Regions from separate parts of the Streptomyces platensis genome, predicted to be linked through region 1. Evidence: riboswitches for the same ligand, from Rfam matches in the RefSeq annotation. Region 1 holds a riboswitch; the other holds the start of a gene.
The links. A riboswitch is a leader RNA that binds a small molecule or an ion and turns the genes downstream of it on or off. The one in region 1 is predicted to bind S-adenosylmethionine.

Region 1 (8,967 bases):
TCCGGGGCCTCGGCCGGTGACGGGTCCGCGGCACCACAGGACCCGGCCTCCCCCGCCACCTCCGGCTCATCCGGCTCATCCGGCTCATCCGGCTCGTCCGCCGACGAGGAGAAGCAGATGCTGAAGAAGCTCGACGAGGCCGAGAAGGCGGCGGACGCCGCCGACTCCGACGCGGCGAACGATCCGCGGTAGGCAGTCCACGGCGAGCAGCCCGCGATACGCAATCCGCGGTACGCAATCCGCGGTGAGGCAACCACGGCGCACCAACGCCGCCGGGGCGGCACCCCCCTGGAAGGAGGGTGCCGCCCCGGCGTACGTGTGGACGTGTGATCCGGGAGGATCAGCGTCTGATCCGGAGGATCAGAAGTCCATGTCACCGCCCGGCATGCCGCCCGGAGCGCCCGCCGCGGCGGCCTTCTCCGGCTTGTCGGCGATGACGGCCTCGGTGGTGAGGAAGAGCGCCGCGATGGAGGCGGCGTTCTGGAGCGCGGAGCGCGTGACCTTGGCCGGGTCGATGATGCCCTCGGCGATCATGTCGACGTACTCACCGGTCGCGGCGTTCAGACCGTGGCCGATGGGCAGGTTGCGCACCTTCTCCACCACAACGCCGCCCTCAAGGCCGCCGTTGACGGAGATCTGCTTGAGCGGGGCCTCCAGGGCGAGCTTCACGGCGTTGGCGCCGGTCGCCTCGTCACCCTCGAGCTCCAGCTTCTCGAAGACCTGGGAGGCCTGGAGCAGGGCGACGCCACCGCCGGCGACGATGCCCTCCTCGACGGCCGCCTTCGCGTTGCGAACGGCGTCCTCGATGCGGTGCTTGCGCTCCTTGAGCTCGACCTCGGTGGCGGCACCGGCCTTGATGACGGCCACGCCGCCGGCCAGCTTCGCCAGACGCTCCTGGAGCTTCTCGCGGTCGTAGTCCGAGTCGCTGTTCTCGATCTCGGCGCGGATCTGGTTGACGCGGCCCTGGACCTGCTCGCTGTCACCGGCACCGTCGACGATGGTGGTCTCGTCCTTGGTGATGACGACCTTGCGGGCGCGGCCGAGCAGTTCGAGACCGGCGTTCTCCAGCTTGAGGCCGACCTCCTCGGAGATGACGGTGCCACCGGTGAGGATGGCGATGTCGCCGAGCATGGCCTTGCGGCGGTCACCGAAGCCCGGGGCCTTGACGGCGACGGACTTGAAGGTGCCACGGATCTTGTTGACGACCAGGGTCGACAGGGCCTCGCCCTCGACGTCCTCGGCGATGATCAGCAGCGGCTTGCCGGACTGCATGACCTTCTCCAGGAGCGGCAGCAGGTCCTTCACGCTGCCGATCTTGGAGTTGACGATGAGGATGTACGGGTCGTCGAGCGACGCCTCCATACGCTCCATGTCAGTGGCGAAGTACGCCGAGATGTAGCCCTTGTCGAAGCGCATACCCTCGGTGAGTTCCAGCTCCAGACCGAAGGTCTGGGACTCCTCGACGGTGATGACGCCTTCCTTGCCGACCTTGTCCATGGCCTCGGCGATGAGCTCGCCGATCTGGGTGTCAGCGGCGGAGATGGAGGCGGTCGAAGCGATCTGCTCCTTGGTCTCCACGTCCTTGGCCTGCTCCAGCAGGGCGGCGGAGACGGCCTCGACGGCCTTCTCGATACCGCGCTTGAGGGCCATCGGGTTGGCGCCGGCGGCGACGTTGCGCAGGCCCTCGCGGACCAGGGCCTGGGCCAGGACGGTCGCGGTCGTCGTGCCGTCACCGGCGACGTCGTCCGTCTTCTTCGCGACCTCCTTGACCAGCTCGGCGCCGATCTTCTCGTACGGGTCCTCGAGCTCGATCTCCTTGGCGATGGAAACACCATCGTTGGTGATCGTGGGGGCGCCCCACTTCTTCTCGAGGACGACGTTACGGCCCTTGGGGCCGAGGGTGACCTTGACGGCGTCGGCGAGCTGGTTCATCCCGCGCTCGAGACCGCGCCGTGCCTCCTCGTCGAACGCGATGATCTTGGCCATGTGAAGTGGTCCTCCCGGACTGGGGTGGATTGCTCCGGACCGCGCTGGCGCCCGCGACGGACGACCTGCAGACCTGTGTGGTTCCTTGCCCCACCGATCCGCGGGCCTCGCCGACCCGGTCCTTCTTTGTCACTCTCACTGGGAGAGTGCTAACGCAATGATTAGCACTCGGGGTAGGAGAGTGCAAGCCGCCCGGAGGGTGCGGTTGGGCGGCGGGCGGGCACGAGGCGGCCACGAAGGCGCCCTCCTCCTAGGGGTGACAAGTGGGCCGCACGCACCCCGCCCCCGCGCGACCCGCCCACCCCGCAGCCCCGCCCCGCAAACAGCCGAAGGCCCGTACCCCCCTCAGGGGTACGGGCCTTCCTCACGCAGCAGTCGGTCGGCGCCTCAGCCGGCCACCCGGACCATGTCCGCCTGCGGCCCCTTCTGGCCCTGCGAGATCTCGAACTCGACCCGCTGACCCTCCTCAAGGGTGCGGTAGCCGTCCATCTGGATCGCGCTGTAGTGGACGAAAACATCCGCACCACCGTCGACCGCGATGAAGCCGTACCCCTTCTCCGCGTTGAACCACTTGACGGTGCCCTGAGCCATGCCTAACTCCCCTATTACTGGCCCTTGCGCAGGACCGCACTCCGCGGACCCGGGTCAGACCTCACCCCGCGAAAGGCCCGTGGGGTGTGCGCCGGAACGCGTCGACCGCCGCTGAATGTATCTGCACAGATGCCCAGAGCAACAGGTCAATCGGACGAGAATTCCGGCGCCGGAGAATCGGCTATATGCGGCGAAATCCCAGTTCTCCAGGGCAAGTCGGGCCGGGCATAGGGCACCTAGGCGACAAATACCGCCCACACTTTGGCCACAACTGATCGCGAACACATATGCGTTCGGCACGCGCACGGTGATATCCGGAGGGGGATCACCCCAATGGTATCTCCTTTCACAACATGGAATTGCCCCGTCCGCTTTCTGGCGGACGGGGCAATTCCGGTCATGCAGGAGAAGAGTTGGCGCAAATCAGCAGCCGCCGGCCACCGCCGGGATGATCGAGATGCCCGCACCGTCCGGGGTGGGCGTCTCCAGGCCCTGCTCGAAGCGCACATCGTCATCGTTGACGTACACGTTCACGAAGCGGCGCAGCTTGCCGGCGTCGTCCAGCACACGGGCCGCGATGCCCTGGTGGTTCTGCTCCAGGTCGGCGATCACCTCGGAGAGGGTCGCGCCCTCGGCGGGGACCTCGGCCTGGCCACCGGTGTACGTGCGGAGGATGGTGGGGATGCGGACCTTGACGCTCATGGTTCTGCCTTCCAGGGGTACGGAGTACGAGTTCGGGGGCTGGGCGCGGCCACGTCCGCCGGATGCCGGACGGGCCGGCGGCCTCAGCGGGCCAGGCCGGCCGCGCGGAACGCGTCCAGGTTCGGACGGATCGTCGCCGTGGGCCCGGAGGTGGGGGCGACCGCGTCGAGTGTCTTGAGGCCGTCACCCGTGTTCAGTACGACGGTGGTCAGGGACGGGTCGAGGACGCCCTCCTCGATCAGCTTCTTGGTCACGCCGACGGTCACGCCGCCCGCGGTCTCCGCGAAGATGCCTTCCGTCCTGGCCAGCAGCTTGATCGCGTCCACGATCTGCGCGTCGTTGACGTCCTCCACGGCACCGCCCGTACGGCGCGCGATGTCGAGCACATACGGCCCGTCGGCGGGGTTGCCGATCGCCAGCGACTTGGCGATGGTGTCCGGCTTCTGCGGGCGGACGACATCGTGGCCGGCCTTGAAGGCCGTGGACACCGGCGAGCAGCCCTCCGCCTGGGCACCGAAGATCTTGTACGGCTTGTCCTCGACCAGGCCGAGGGCGATCAGCTCCTTGAGCCCCTTGTCGATCTTCGTGAGCTGCGAGCCGGACGCGATCGGGATGACGATCTGGTCCGGGAGCTGCCAGCCCAGCTGCTCGCAGATCTCGTACGCGAGCGTCTTGGAACCCTCGCCGTAGTACGGCCGCAGATTGACGTTGACGAAGCCCCAGCCCTCGCCCAGCGGGTCGCCGATGAGCTCCGAGCAGAAGCGGTTGACGTCGTCGTAGTTGCCCTCGATGCCGACCAGGTCACCGCCGTAGACCGCGGCCATCACGACCTTGCCGGCCTCCAGGTCGTGCGGGATGAACACGCAGGACTCGAATCCGGCGCGGCGCGCCGCGGCGCCGACCGCACCGGCGAGGTTGCCGGTGGAGGAGCAGGACAGGGTGGTGAAGCCGAAGGCGCGGGCGGCCTCGACGGCGATCGCCACGACGCGGTCCTTGAAGGAGTGCGTCGGGTTGCCGGAGTCGTCCTTGACGTACAGACCGCCGGTGACGCCCAGCTCACGGGCGAGATTGTCGGCCTTCACGAGCTTGGTGAAGCCCGGGTTGAGATTGGGCTTGTCGGCCACGTCGGTGGGGACGGGCAGCAGCGGGGCGTAGCGCCAGATGTTGTCCGGGCCGGCCTCGATCTGCTTCCGCAGGCCCTCGGGGTCGCCGCTCGGCAGGTCGTAGGCGACTTCGAGCGGCCCGAAACATTCCTGGCACGCGAAGATCGGGCCGAGCGCGAAACGCTGTCCGCACTCGCGGCAGGACAGTGCTGCGGCGGGGCCCAGAGCGACGGTGGGGGTGTTTTCGGTGACTTGCACAGCCATGGAGGCGAGGCCCTTTCTCCTCATCTTCCTCGCGGCGAATCTCGCCACGAGACGGATTTGGCACCTTCCCTAGCCGGGAGCCTCACGCGCGCGGGACGTCAGCGTCCTGGCGGCAAGACCGGCTGGAGGGTTGCCGGGGCTTCAACGGGCCGTATCCCTCTGCCCCTCTGGATGAGCGGTATGGCGCTGGGCCGAAACCCAGGCGTTTGTGGCGCGGACCCCGACATGCGACGGTCATCCGCGTTGTTCAAGACTGTAACCGACGGCACTGACTGTTGAGATAGTCGTCCGAACCGCGAGATGGATCACACAGGCCGCCCTCCGGCGGCGACCGAGGAGTCGTAGACGTGCTGGAAGAGGTCGAGAGCTGGCTGACCAGCCACTCCTGGTCCGCCGCTGACCGTCCCCTGGGGCAGCTGCTGGAGGCGAAGCGCCAGACGGGCCGAACGGTCAGTGTCGTGCTGCCCGCGCTCGACGAGGAGGCCACGGTCGGGGCGATCGTGGCGGTGATCCGTGCCGAGCTGATGACCGAGGCCGTTCCCCTCGTCGACGAGCTGGTGGTGCTGGACTCCGGCTCCACCGACCGCACCGCCGAGGTCGCGGCGGCGGCCGGCGCCCGGGTCGTGCCCCGCGACAGCGTGCTGCCACGGCTGCCCGCGCTGCCCGGCAAGGGCGAGGTGCTCTGGCGCTCCCTCCTGGCCACCACCGGCGACATCGTCTGCTTCATCGACGCCGACCTGCGCGAATTCTCCGCCGCCTTCGTCTCCGGGATCATCGGCCCGCTGCTGACGGACCCGGACATCCAGTTCGTGAAGGCGATGTACGACCGTCCACTGGAGACCGGCGACGAGGGGGCCGGGGCCGGCCAGGGCGGCCGGGTCACCGAGCTGGTCGCCCGCCCGCTCCTCAACCTCCACTGGCCGCAGCTGGCCGGCTTCGTCCAGCCCCTGGGCGGCGAGTACGCGGCCCGCCGCTCCCTCCTGGAGCGGCTGCCGTTCCCGGTCGGCTACGGCGTGGAGCTCGGCCTGCTCGTCGACTCCCTGCACACCGTCGGCCTCGACGCCCTCGCCCAGGTGGACGTCGGCGTACGCAAACACCGCCACCAGGACGGCCAGGCCCTCGGCCGGATGGCCGCCGCGATCTACCGCACCGCCCAACTACGCCTGACCCGCGGCCACTTGGTCCGCCCCCGCCTCACCCAGTTCGACCGCGGCAACGAGGGCTTCGTCCCCCGCACGACGGACGTGGACACCGAGGAACGCCCCCCGATGACCGAAATCCCGGAGTACACGGCCCGCCGGGCGGCGTGAGCGCACCGGGCGCCGGCCGCGCCGCCCACCCCGCCTCTTGACCCCTTGACCACTTCCGTACGTTTGCGCGGATCTGTGGCGGGTTACTTTCGCGACATGGTCTCCGAGCGCAGTGCGGTGCAAGCAGGTGCTGAGGTTCTTGTCGCGTCCAATCGCGGGCCGGTGTCCTATGGCCTGGAGGAGGACGGGACGCTGACCGCCAAGCGGGGCGGTGGCGGGCTGGTGTCGGGGCTGTCGGCGATCGGGCCCGAGACGGACGCGGTGTGGGTGTGTGCCGCGCTCGGGGAGGGGGACCGGGAGGCCGTGCGGCGGACGGGTGGTGTGCTGGAGCCGGGGGATACGGGTGGACAGCGTGTCCGGATGCTGGACATTCCGGCCGAGGTACATGCCGCCGCCTACAACAGCATCGCGAATTCGGTGCTGTGGTTCGTCCACCACATGCTCTACCAGACCCCGCTGGAACCGGTCTTCGACGCGGAGTTCCGGACGCAGTGGGCGGCCTACGAGACGTACAACGCGGCCTTCGCCGACGCGCTGGCCGAGGGTGCGGCGCCCGGCGCGGCCGTCCTCGTGCAGGACTACCACCTGGCGCTGGTGCCCGGCATGCTCCGCGAGCGCCGCCCCGACCTGCGCATCGCACACTTCTCCCACACGCCGTGGGCTCCCGCCGAGTACTTCGCGATGCTGCCGGACGACATCCAGCGGAAGCTGACGCTGGGCATTCTCGGTGCCGACCGGGCGAACTTCCTCACCCGGCGGTGGGCCGAGAACTTCGTGGCCTGCGCCGAGACCGGGCTCGGCGGGCAGTGCGAGCGCGTCCGGCCGGAGGACGGGGCACCCGGCATCGTCGCGCTCGTCCCGGAGCGCAAGGCGCACACGACCTGGATCGGTGTGCACGGCCTCGGCGCCGACGCCCGCTTCCTGCGTGAGCGCGCGCACCGCCCCGACGTCGAGGAGCGGATGGCGGCACTGCGTACCGAGATCGGCGGGCCGGGGCGCCGGACCATCGTCCGTGTGGATCGCACGGAACTCTCCAAGAACATCGTGCGCGGCCTGCTCGCCTACCAGCAGCTGCTCGCCGACCGCCCCGAGTGGCGCGAGCGGGTGGTGCACCTCGCCTTCGCCTATCCCTCGCGCCAGGATCTCGCCGTCTACCGCGACTACACCGCCGAGGTCCAGCGGGTGGCCGAGGCCATCAACGCCGAATACGGGACGGCGGGTTGGCAGCCGGTCCTGCTGCACGTCAAGGACGATTTCGCCCGCTCGCTGGCCGCCTACCGGCTCGCGGACGTGGCACTGGTCAACCCGATCAGGGACGGTATGAACCTGGTCGCCAAGGAGATCCCGGTGGTGTCGGACGCCGGCTGCGCGCTGGTGCTGTCGCGGGAGGCGGGCGCGCACGAGGAGCTCGGCGCACATGCCCTGACCGTCAATCCGTACGACGTCGTCGGCACCGCCGAGGCGCTGCACGAGGCGCTGTCGATGGACGACGGCGAGCGCGCGGCACGCACCGAGCGGCTGGCCGCGGCGGCCACCGCGCTGCCGCCCGCGCGGTGGTTCCTGGACCAGCTGCGGGAGCTGCGGGGCGAGGACGCTCAGGAGGGTACGCGGCCCGCCTGATCCGCCTCCCCGCCTATGCCCCGTGCGCCTCGTTCTCGTCCAGCCGGGCCGCCAGGGCGTCGAGGAGGCCGACGACGCCGGACGGGCCGTCGACCACCAGGTCGGCGCGCTCGGCCAGTTCGGCGACCTCGGCGCTGCCGCTGCATACCAGGAGGCCGGTCAGGCCGTCGGAGCGGAGTTTTTCGACGGCGGCGAAGGCGGCCAGGTCGCCGAGGTCGTCGCCGGCGTAGAGGACGGTGGCGGCGCCGGTCTCGCGGACCCATTCGGCGAGGGCGACGCCCTTGTCCATACCGGGCGGGCGGAGTTCCAGGACGAGGCGGCCCGGTTCGACGATCAGGCCGTGGCGTTCGGCGAGTGCGGTGAGCGGGCCGCGCAGCTGGTCGAAGGCGCCCTGGGGGTCGGTGGCGCGGCGGGTGTGCACGGCGATGGCGCGGCCGCCCTTGCGCTCGATGGCGGTCTCGATCCAGGTGCCGTGCCAGACCCCGGAGGCGTCCAGGACGCCGGGGAGTTCGGCCTGTATGGCGGCGACACCGGGGTGCGGGGCGGGCGCGTGGACGGTGCCGGTGGCGGCCTCCCAGCGTTCGGCGCCGTAGTGGCCGAGGACGGTGAGGTGGTCCAGGCCGGGGACGTCCGCGAAGCCGCCGAGGCGGACCGCGACGGTGGCCGGGCGGCCGGTGATCACCGCGGCGGCGCGCAGCCGGGGCACCAGGCGGCCGAGGGCGGCGACGGCGCCCTCATGGGCGCGGGCCTTCTCCGGGTCGGGGACGATCTCGGCGAGGGTGCCGTCGAAGTCGAGGGCGACGACGGTGCGTTCCGGGTGTGCCAGCAGCGCGGCGAGACCGTCGCGGCCGGCCTGGGTGTGCGGGGTCGGCACGGGTCCGGGTGTCGGCCGGTCCGGCGACGCGGCGTTCGGGGGGCTGCCCATGGCGCCGACCCTACCGGCGCACGGCGGGCGCCGGGGGTAGCTCTCCGGTGGCAGCCGGGGGTGTACGGGCGCACGGGGGCGGCGGCCGGGGCGCCCCGGTCAGCGGCGGGCGCGGCGGGCGTCCCGTATACGGCGCAGGCGGTTGACGGTGACGGGGTCGTGGGCGAGCGCGCGGGGGTCGTCCAGCAGGGCGTTGAGGAGTTGGTAGTAGCGGGTCGGGGAGATGCCGAGCTGTTCGCGGATGGCGCGCTCCTTGGGGCCGGGGCCCGGCCAGGAGCGGCGCTCGACGGCGAGCACCGCCTCGTCCCGGGCGGAGAGCTCCGCGGCACGCCCGACGGCCCCGGGCTCGCCGCCCGGACCGCCCGCACCCGCCGTCCCGTCCGTCATCACGCTTCCACGATAAGCGCACGGTCGGACAACGCCCGGCCGGTCACCCGGCGGCGGCCCGGGTCCGGGACGCCCGCCC
Region 2 (8,967 bases), 2.8 Mb from region 1:
CGGCCTCGGCCTTGCGGACCGCCGCCTCACCGCGCTTGACGTCGCTCAGCGCACTGCGCAGCTTGCGCCGAAGCGACTCGTTCTCCTTGCGCACCGCGTCCAGGTCCACCCGGATGCGGTCGGCCTCCGTACGGGCCTCGCCGCGCGCCTGCGCCAGTTCCTCGCGCAGCCGGGCCAGCTCCCGCTCGGCCTCCTCGCCGGCCCGCTCCGCGCGCGCCCGCTGGGCCTCCTCGCCGGCCGCCGCGACGAGCTTGACCCAGCCCTCGGGCCGCAGCACATAGGCCGCCGCCGCGACATCGAGCGGATCGGCGGCCGCGGGCGGGGTGCCGTGCTCCAGCGCCGCGGCCAGCTCCGGCTGCGCCTCGTGCAGCTTGCCGGCGATCCGCTGCCGGAAGACCGCGTCGCCCTCCAGCGCCGCGGCCATCGCGTTACCGGCGAACTTGGCCCGACGGGTCGGGGTGAACCGGGCGTACTGCCGCAGCGGGGGCGGGAGTTCGGCGACCGTCAGCGCGCCGAACGACTCCGCGGTGAGCGCCACTACACGGCGCCGTACGCCCTCGGGCAGCGGTCGGTCGAGCACCTCGTCCGCCGCACCCTCGGGTACGTCGTCACGCTGGGCCCCCGGCTCCCCTTCTGGACGGTCCACCACGGCTGCATCGCTCCGATCTCAGGCGTTCGCGCCCGGACGGTCCACCAGCTCGATCTGGTCGACCGCGTTGCACCAGCGGCAGCGCACGGACTCGATGCTCTCACTGAGGACCTCGCGCTCCTCCACCTTCGGCTCCCCGGCCAGGTCCAGGTGGACGTACTCCACCACCTTGGACTGGCGGGTCACGTCGAAACGCGTGAGGTTGCCGCACAGCGTGCAGCGCCACCGGGTTCCGGCCGTCGGCAGGGGAACAGACATCGTGTCGTCCTCTTTCGTACTCATCGTCATGTGCGGTTGCGCGGTTCACGCGGTGCGCCGTCGGACTGCGGAAGTACGCAAAGTACTGCCTGTAACCCTACGGCCTGACGGGGGGCCGGTGCGGGCCCCGCCCGGGTGCCGGGACACGGCGAGGCACTCTGTCCCGATTGCCCCGCATTAAGCCATGATCACTTCATGACGGCGCCGGCCCCCACTCCCCGTTCTCCCCGCTCGTCCGGTCTCCTCCCCCGCCGTCCGCACCCCACCCGGTCACTGACCGCGGTGTTCTCGCGGATGACGAATGTGCTGATCGGCCTGTGCTGTGCGGTCTTCGTGCTCGGCCCCGCCTCCGGCCTGAACCGGATATACGGCACCGGCGACGCCCTGCTGAAGGCCCAGACCGCCTATTTCGAGCGGTGGGGCGTGATCCCACTGGATCTGTGGAGCGGCTCGGTACGGGCACTGGTCACGCCGCTCACCGCGTTGTTCGTGCACGGCAGCTGGCTGCACCTGCTCGGCAACATGCTGTTCCTCTACGTCTTCGGCGCGATGGCCGAGGCACGCATGGGCCGGCTGCCGTTCACCGCCTTCTACCTCATCATCGGCTACCTGGCGCTGCTCGGCTACGCGGCCGCACACGCCGACTCCGGCCAGACCCTGGTCGGCGCCTCCGGCTCGATCTCCGGCGTCCTGGGCGCCTTCCTCTACCTGTTCCCGACGGCCCGCGTCACCAGCCTCTTCCCGTTCCTGTTCTTCCTGCCGCTGCGCTTTCCCGCCTGGATCGTGCTGCTGTTCTGGTTCGTCATCCAGTGGCAGGCAGCCCAGGACGACCCCCGCGGCCCGGGCGTCGCCTACCTCGCCCATGTCATCGGCTTCGCCCTCGGCTTCCTCTACGCATGGGCCCGCTACGGGAGGGATAGTGTGGGGGCCACCAGGGCGAACGACCGGGCGACCGAGGAAGAGAGCCAGCCGTGATCACGTCGATCGTGCTCATCAAGACCAACGTGGACCAGATCCCGGAGATCGCCGAGAAGATCGCCGCACTGGACGGCGTCAGCGAGGTCTACTCGGTCACCGGCGCCCACGACCTCATCGCGATGGTCCGCGTCGCCGCCCACGACGACCTCGCGGACGTCATCCCCGGCCGCATCAGCAAGGTCCCCGGCGTCGCCTCCACGGAGACGCACATCGCCTTCCGCACCTATAGCCAGCACGACCTTGAGGCCGCCTTTGCGATCGGGCTCGAAGCGTAGCCCGTCTTTTTCCCACGTTTTCGGCTTTCCCGCCGTGGGGGACCTCGCCGTTTGTGGCCCGCTTGCGCGGTGCCCCCGCCGTTGCGCCTGCGGCGGGCCGGGTGTTTGTCGGGTGCGGTGACGGACCTCCGGGGCCGGTGTGTGGGACTGCTTCGCTTTACGTCCCACACACCGGCCCCTCCGGCCCGTCCCCTCCCGTTGAGGGAATGAGTGACGGTGAGTGGGGGCTGGCCCTCGTAAGCCGCGCCGGTGCTAACCAGCTGTTCACTGCGACCTGCGAGCTGCACCGAACCACCTAGGTGCACCCCCACCGACCGTCTTTCCCACCCCTCAACGGGAGGGGACGGGTCTGCGCGGGTGGGGGTTTCCGGACGTAAAGCGAAGCAGTCCGGAAACCCCCACCCGCGCAGACCCGTCACCGCACCCCAACAGCCCCGCGCAGCGGACCCGCCCGCCGCCAGGCGCAACGGCGAGCAACCACCACGGCGGGAAAGACAAAAACGTGGGAATCAATCCGCGCTCCGCGCTGGCACACAACGCCCGCCTTCGGTGCGGTAGTTCCAGCGGGCGCCGTTCGTCACCAGTTCCTTGACCGCTTCCAGGAAGCGGTCAACATGCTCATCCGGCGTGCCGGCGCCAAAGCTCACGCGGATGGCGTTGAGGGACTTTTCGCCGGGGGCCGCGTCGGGGGCGCCGCACTCGCCGGAGTCCTGGGGGGCGCTGCCCAGGAGGGTGCGGACGAGGGGGTGGGCGCAGAAGAGGCCGTCGCGGACGCCGATGCCGTACTCGGCGGAGAGGGCGGCCGCGAAGTGGGAGCTGTTCCAGCCTTCGACGACGAAGGAGAGGACGCCCACGCGGGCGGCGTCGTCGCCGAAGAGGGAGAGCACGGTGACCTCGGGTACCTCGGCCAGGCCCGTGCGGAGGCGGGCGATCAGTTCCTGTTCGCGGGCGACCAGGCCCTCGAAGCCGGCCTCGGTGAGCGCCCGGCAGGCCGAGGCGATGGCGTAGGCGCCGATGACGTTGGGCGAACCGGCCTCGTGGCGGGCCGCGGTGGTGTGCCACTCGACGTCGACCCCGCCGTCGGAGCGGCGGGAGACCTTGCGGCTGGCGCCGCCGCCGGCCAGGTACGGGGCGGCGTCCCGCAGCCAGTCCGCGCGGCCGGCCAGCACCCCGGCGCCGAACGGCGCGTAGAGCTTGTGGCCGGAGAAGGCGACCCAGTCCACGTCCATCTCGCCGAGGTCCACCGGGTGGTGCGGGACGAGCTGTGCCGCGTCCAGCACGATCCGGGCGCCGTGGGCGTGCGCGGCGGCCGCCAGCTCCCGCACCGGCCACAGCTCACCGGTCACATTCGACGCACCGGTCACGCAGACCAGCGCCGGGCCGTAGGGCTCGCGTGCCGCCAGCGCCTTTTCGAGGGTGTCCACGGCCTGCTGCGGGGTGCGCGGGGCGTTGAGGTAGGTCACCGCGACGTCCGGGCGCTGCTCCCACGGCAGCAGCGAGGCGTGGTGCTCGGTCTCGAAGACGAACACCCGGGTGTTCTCGGGGAGTACGGCGGCGAGCAGGTTCAGCGAGTCGGTGGTGGAGCGGGTGAAGACGACCTGGTCCTCGGTGCGGCAGCCGAGGAACTCCTCGATCGTGCGGCGGCTGTTCTCGAAGAGGTCGGTGGACAGCTGCGAGAGGTATCCGGCGCCGCGGTGCACGCTGCCGTAGTACGGGGCGTAGGCCGCCACGTCGTCCCAGACCCGCTGGAGCGCGGGGGCGCTGGCGGCGTAGTCCAGCGCGGCGTAGTCGACCTCGCCGCCGGTCACGAGCGGGACGAGGACGTCCCGGCCGAGAACCGGCAGCGGGGCACAGACGGAGCGGTCGGCGGCAACGGCGGAAACGGACATGGCGAACTCCCGTAAGAGGTAAGCGAATTCGCGGCGGGCGGGGCGCGGAAGGGCGCGCCGGGGCACCGCGGCGAAAAGGAAAAAGGGATGCGGAAACGGGGCCGTCGGGCCCTATCGCATTCGCTGATTCACGGAAGTTCTCCCTCGGGGACCAGGATCCCTGGCGAGGGATCCGCGCTTGCCGCAGACCTCGCTGCCTACGGCCTGGTCATCACCCGGGGCACCCCGCCACGGAAGGAGGGTTGCCGGACAGCGGGCCGGGGCCTGCATCGCTGTCACTCGTGACCTGCGCAGCATCATGCCACACGGGCAAAGAGGTGCAAGGCCCGGTCCGTATGACGGACAGGGCCTTGCGTCACACCGTGTGTCACCGTGCGCTCATGTGTTGCTGGCGGCCACCCAGCGCTCCAGCGCCCGCTTGGCCGCGCCGGAGTCGACCGAGGCCGCGGCCCGCTCGATCCCGGCCCGGATCTGCTCGGCCAGCGGGGCGTCCGCCGGCTCCAGCGCGACCAGCGCCGCCGCGGAGTTCAGCAGCACCGCGTCGCGCACCGGGCCGGTCTCCCCGTCCAGCAGCCGGCGGGCCACGTCCGCGTTGTACGAGGCGTCCGCCCCGCGCAGCGCCTCCACCGGCACCAGGGGGATGCCCACGTCCCGGGGGTCGAAGGACTCCTCGCGCACCGTGCCGTCCCGGACGATCCACACCCGGGAGGTCGCGGTCGTGGTCAGCTCGTCCAGGCCGTCGTCGCCGCGGAACACCAGCGCCGACGAGCCGCGCTCGGCGAGCACCCCGGCCAGGATCGGCGCCATCCGGGCGTCCGCGACACCGGTCGCCTGGGCGCGGACCTTCGCGGGGTTGGTCAGCGGGCCGAGCACATTGAAGGTGGTACGGATGCCGAGCTGGGCCCGCGCGTTGGCGACATGCCGCAGCGAGGGGTGGAACTTCACCGCGAAGCAGAAGGTGATGCCCGCTTCCTTGGCGACCTCGGTGACCCGCTGCGGGGTGAGGTCGAGATTGACCCCGAGCTTCTCCAGGACGTCGGAGGCGCCGCTGGCGGAGGAGGCGGCGCGGTTGCCGTGCTTGACGACCTTGGCGCCGGTGCCGGCGACCACGATCGAGGACATCGTGGAGATGTTGACGGTCTTGGCACCGTCGCCGCCGGTGCCGACGATGTCCACGCTCGGTCCGGGCACCTCGATCAGCCGGGCGTGCGCGTACATGGTGCGCACCAGACCGGAGATCTCGGCGACGGTCTCGCCCTTGGCGCGCAGGGCCACCGCGAACCCGGCGATCTGGGCGTCGCCGGCCTCGCCCCGCATGATCTTGTCCATCGCCCAGGCGGTGTCGTCCGCGCTGAGGTCACGGCCGGCGAGCAGGGCGTTGAGGAGCTCCGGCCAGGTCTGGGCCGCCACGCTGTCGCCGCCAACCGGGGTCACAACGTTCATGGTCCACTCTCCTGGATTGTCTCCTGCTTATGCCGTCACCCTATCGAGCCGCCGGGCACGCCGGAGGGCCCCGTCCGATGATCGGACGGGGCCCTCTGGGTGGCGTACTACCTACGGTGCGCTAGGAAGCGCTGCGGTGATCAGTGGTGGCCGTGGCCGCTGGTGATCTCCTTGTACTCCTCGGCCGTGGCCTTCGGGATGACGTTGTCCTCGCCGTAGTAGGCCTTGGAGAGCTTGGCGCGCAGCTTCTGCGAACGCGACAGCTTGCGCTCCACACCGTTCTCGTCGACCTCGGGGCCCAGCTCGAGCGGCGCGGGCTGCTCGTGCTGGGTGAGCAGGTGCAGCTGCTCCTGGTCGAGCGGCTCGTGGACCTCGATGAACTCACCGTGCGGCAGGCGCTTGATGATGCCGGACTCGCGTCCGTGCAGCACCTTGTCCTTGTCGCGACGCTGGAGCCCCAGGCAGATCCGCTTGGTGGCGATGAAGGCCAGCACCGGTCCGACGAAGAACGCGATCCGCACGAACCAGGTGATCGAGTTGATCGACAGGTGGAAGTGCGTCGCCCACAGGTCGTTACCGCCACCGATCAGCATCACGAAGTACGCGACGAGCCAGGCGACACCGAAGCCGGTACGGGTCGGGACGTTGCGCGGGCGGTCCAGGATGTGGTGCTCGCGCTTGTCGCCCTTGACCCAGGACTCGATGAACGGGTAGACGGCGATCGCGACCAGGACCAGCGGGAAGATCAGGATCGGGATCAGCACACCGAAGTTGAGGGTGTGGCCCCAGAAGTTCCACTCCCAGCCCGGCATGACACGCACCAGACCCTCGGCGAAGCCCATGTACCAGTCGGGCTGGGCGCCGGTGGACACCTGGTCGGGCCGGTAGGGGCCGATCGCCCACACCGGGTTGATGCTGGCGATCGCGGCGATCACCGAGATCACACCGAAGACCAGGAAGAAGAAGCCTCCGGCCTTGGCCATGTAGACCGGCAGCAGCGGCATGCCCACGACGTTGTTGTTGGTCTTGCCGGCACCCGGGAACTGGGTGTGCTTGTGGTAGAAGACCAGGATCAGGTGCGCCACCAGCAGGCCGAGCATGATGCCCGGCAGCAGCAGCACGTGCACCGTGAAGAACCGCGGGATGATGTCGTGCCCCGGGAACTCCCCGCCGAAGATGAAGAACTGCAGGTACGAACCGACCAGCGGCATCGCCAGGATGACGCCCTCGATGAACCGCACACCGGTGCCGGAGAGCAGGTCGTCGGGGAGCGAGTAGCCGGTGAAGCCGGTGAACATGCCCAGCACCAGCAGCAGGAAGCCGAACAGCCAGTTGACCTCGCGCGGCTTGCGGAAGGCGCCGGTGAAGAACACCCGCATCATGTGGACCATCATCGCGGCCAGGAAGACCAGCGCGGCCCAGTGGTGGATCTGCCGGATCAGCAGACCGCCACGCACGTCGAAGCTGATGTTCAGCGTCGACTCGAAGGCCTGCGTCATCCGGATTCCCTGCATGGGAACGTAGGAACCGTGATAGGTCACCTCGGCCATGCTCGGGTGGAAGAACAGCGTCAGATAGACACCGGTCAGGATGATGATGATGAAGCTGTAAAGCGCGACCTCACCCAGCATGAAGGACCAGTGGTCCGGGAAGATCTTGCGCATGTTGGACTTGGCCAGGCTGTAGATGCCCAGCCGGCCGTCCGCCCAGTCGGCGATCCGCTCGCCCCGTGGCGCCTGGCCACGGCGCGTGGTGGTCGCGCTCGTCTCGTTACTCATCCGCGCTCCCAGAAGCTCGGGCCGACGGGCTCCTCGAAGCCGCTTGCGGCCTCCAGGAAGCCGTCCTTCTCTGTGATGTGCAGCTGCGGCAGGGCGTGTCCGGCCGGACCGAAGATCACCCGACCGCCGTCAGAGAGGTCGAACGTCGACTGGTGGCAGGGGCAGAGCACGTGGTGCGTCTGCTGCTCGTACAGGCTGATCGGGCAACCCACGTGGGTGCAGATCTTCGAGTACGCCACGATGCCCTCGTGCGACCAGGAGAGTTCGTGCTTGTCCTTGATGTTCTGCGGCTGGATCCGCACGAGCATCAGGGCGTCCTTGGCGATCTTCTCCGCGAACTCCTCGTCGTCCTCCTCCAGGCCCTCGGGCTTGGCGAACGTGAGGGAGCCGACGGCGATGTCCTCGGGACGCAGCGGGAGGTTGGTGGACTGGTTGACCAGGCGGACGCCCTTCTTCCAGTTCGTGGTGCGCAGCTTGTTCCCGGGCAGCGGCCCGAGGTCGCGCAGCAGCACCACACCGGAGAGCGGCACCAGGGCCAGCGCGCCGAACATCGTGTTGCGGATCAGCTTGCGGCGGCCGACCTGCGACTCCTTCGCCCCCTGGGCGAAGTCCGCCATGACCTTGGCCTTGACCTCCGGCGCCGCCTCGATCGGGTGGCGCTCGTCGGCGACCTCCTCGTCGGACATCAGCGTGCGGGCCCAGTGGACCGCGCCGGCGCCGATGCAGAAGAGCGCCGCGCCCAGCGTCAGACCGAGCGCGAAGTTCAGCGCGCTGATGTGACCGAGCGGCCAGATGTAGACGTTCCGCTCGATCGGGATCGCCACGTACGAGGCGATGAAGGCGACCGTGGCGATCATGGACACGACGAAGAGCAGCGCCACGGTGCGCTCGGAGCGCCTGGCGGCCCGGTCGTCGATGTCCTGGGCACGGTGCTCGTGGGGCGGCAGACCCGGGTCGGCGAAGGGGTTCTCCGCCGTGGTCACCGCACCTTCGTGAGCCGTCTCCCGCTCACCGGGAAGGGTTTCTTCTGGCACGTCTTCGTGTCGTCCAGTCTCACTCATGACTTCTTGGCCTTCGTAGTCCGGGCTGCGACCCAGATGGCGACCGCAATCAGCGCGCCCAGGCCGAAGATGTAACCGAAGAGACCCTCACTGACCGGACCGAGACCGCCGAGGTCGAGGCCGCCGGGGCTCTCGGATTCATCGCCGTTGACGGCGCCGAGGTACGCGATGATGTCCTTCTTGTTCTGCTTCGACAGCGAACCGTCACCGAAGGAGGGCATGTTCTGCGGGCCGGTTTCCATGGCCTCGTAGATGTGCTTCGGGTCCACGCCCTCGAGCGTCGGTGCGTACTTGCCATCGGTCAGGGCGCCGCCCTTACCGGTGAAGTTGTGGCACTGCGCGCAGTTGGTGCGGAACAGCTCGCCGCCCTTGCCGATGTTGGCGCCGTCGGGGCTGTACTGCTCCTTGTCCGGCACGGTCGGGCCGGCGCCCAGCGAGGCGACGTAGGCCGCGAGCTGGTCGATCTGGGCATTGGTGTAGATGTTCTTCTTCCGCGGCACCTGGGCGCCGGGCTGCTGGGCCGGCATACGGCCGGTGCCCACCTGGAAGTCCACGGCTGCGGCGCCGACGCCGACCAGGCTGGGGCCGTCGGAGGTGCCCTGACCGCCGGTGCCGTGGCAGCTGGCGCAGCCCACG

Region 2: it holds a riboswitch for S-adenosylmethionine, as region 1 does, so the genes downstream of both, CP981_RS10635 (aminotransferase class V-fold PLP-dependent enzyme) here and thrC (threonine synthase) in region 1, are expected to answer to the same signal.

What each region holds. Positions count from the first base shown of each region.
Region 1 is NZ_CP023691.1:5,203,637-5,212,603, reverse strand. Features, by position in the region: gene CP981_RS23160 (hypothetical protein) at 1-192, shown strand, start outside; gene groL (chaperonin GroEL) at 361-1,986, opposite strand; gene CP981_RS23150 (cold-shock protein) at 2,374-2,577, opposite strand; gene CP981_RS23145 (MoaD/ThiS family protein) at 3,001-3,279, opposite strand; gene thrC (threonine synthase) at 3,363-4,646, opposite strand; SAM riboswitch class I at 4,664-4,824, opposite strand; gene CP981_RS23135 (glucosyl-3-phosphoglycerate synthase) at 4,994-5,956, shown strand; gene CP981_RS23130 (alpha,alpha-trehalose-phosphate synthase (UDP-forming)) at 6,053-7,576, shown strand; gene otsB (trehalose-phosphatase) at 7,590-8,501, opposite strand; gene CP981_RS23120 (DUF3263 domain-containing protein) at 8,601-8,888, opposite strand.
Region 2 is NZ_CP023691.1:2,450,617-2,459,583, forward strand. Features, by position in the region: gene CP981_RS10615 (NYN domain-containing protein) at 1-649, opposite strand, end outside; gene CP981_RS10620 (hypothetical protein) at 668-907, opposite strand; gene CP981_RS10625 (rhomboid family intramembrane serine protease) at 1,202-1,882, shown strand; gene CP981_RS10630 (Lrp/AsnC family transcriptional regulator) at 1,879-2,160, shown strand; gene CP981_RS10635 (aminotransferase class V-fold PLP-dependent enzyme) at 2,670-4,049, opposite strand; SAM riboswitch class IV at 4,219-4,336, opposite strand; gene trpD (anthranilate phosphoribosyltransferase) at 4,428-5,492, opposite strand; gene qcrB (cytochrome bc1 complex cytochrome b subunit) at 5,633-7,270, opposite strand; gene qcrA (cytochrome bc1 complex Rieske iron-sulfur subunit) at 7,267-8,331, opposite strand; gene qcrC (cytochrome bc1 complex diheme cytochrome c subunit) at 8,328-8,967, opposite strand, start outside.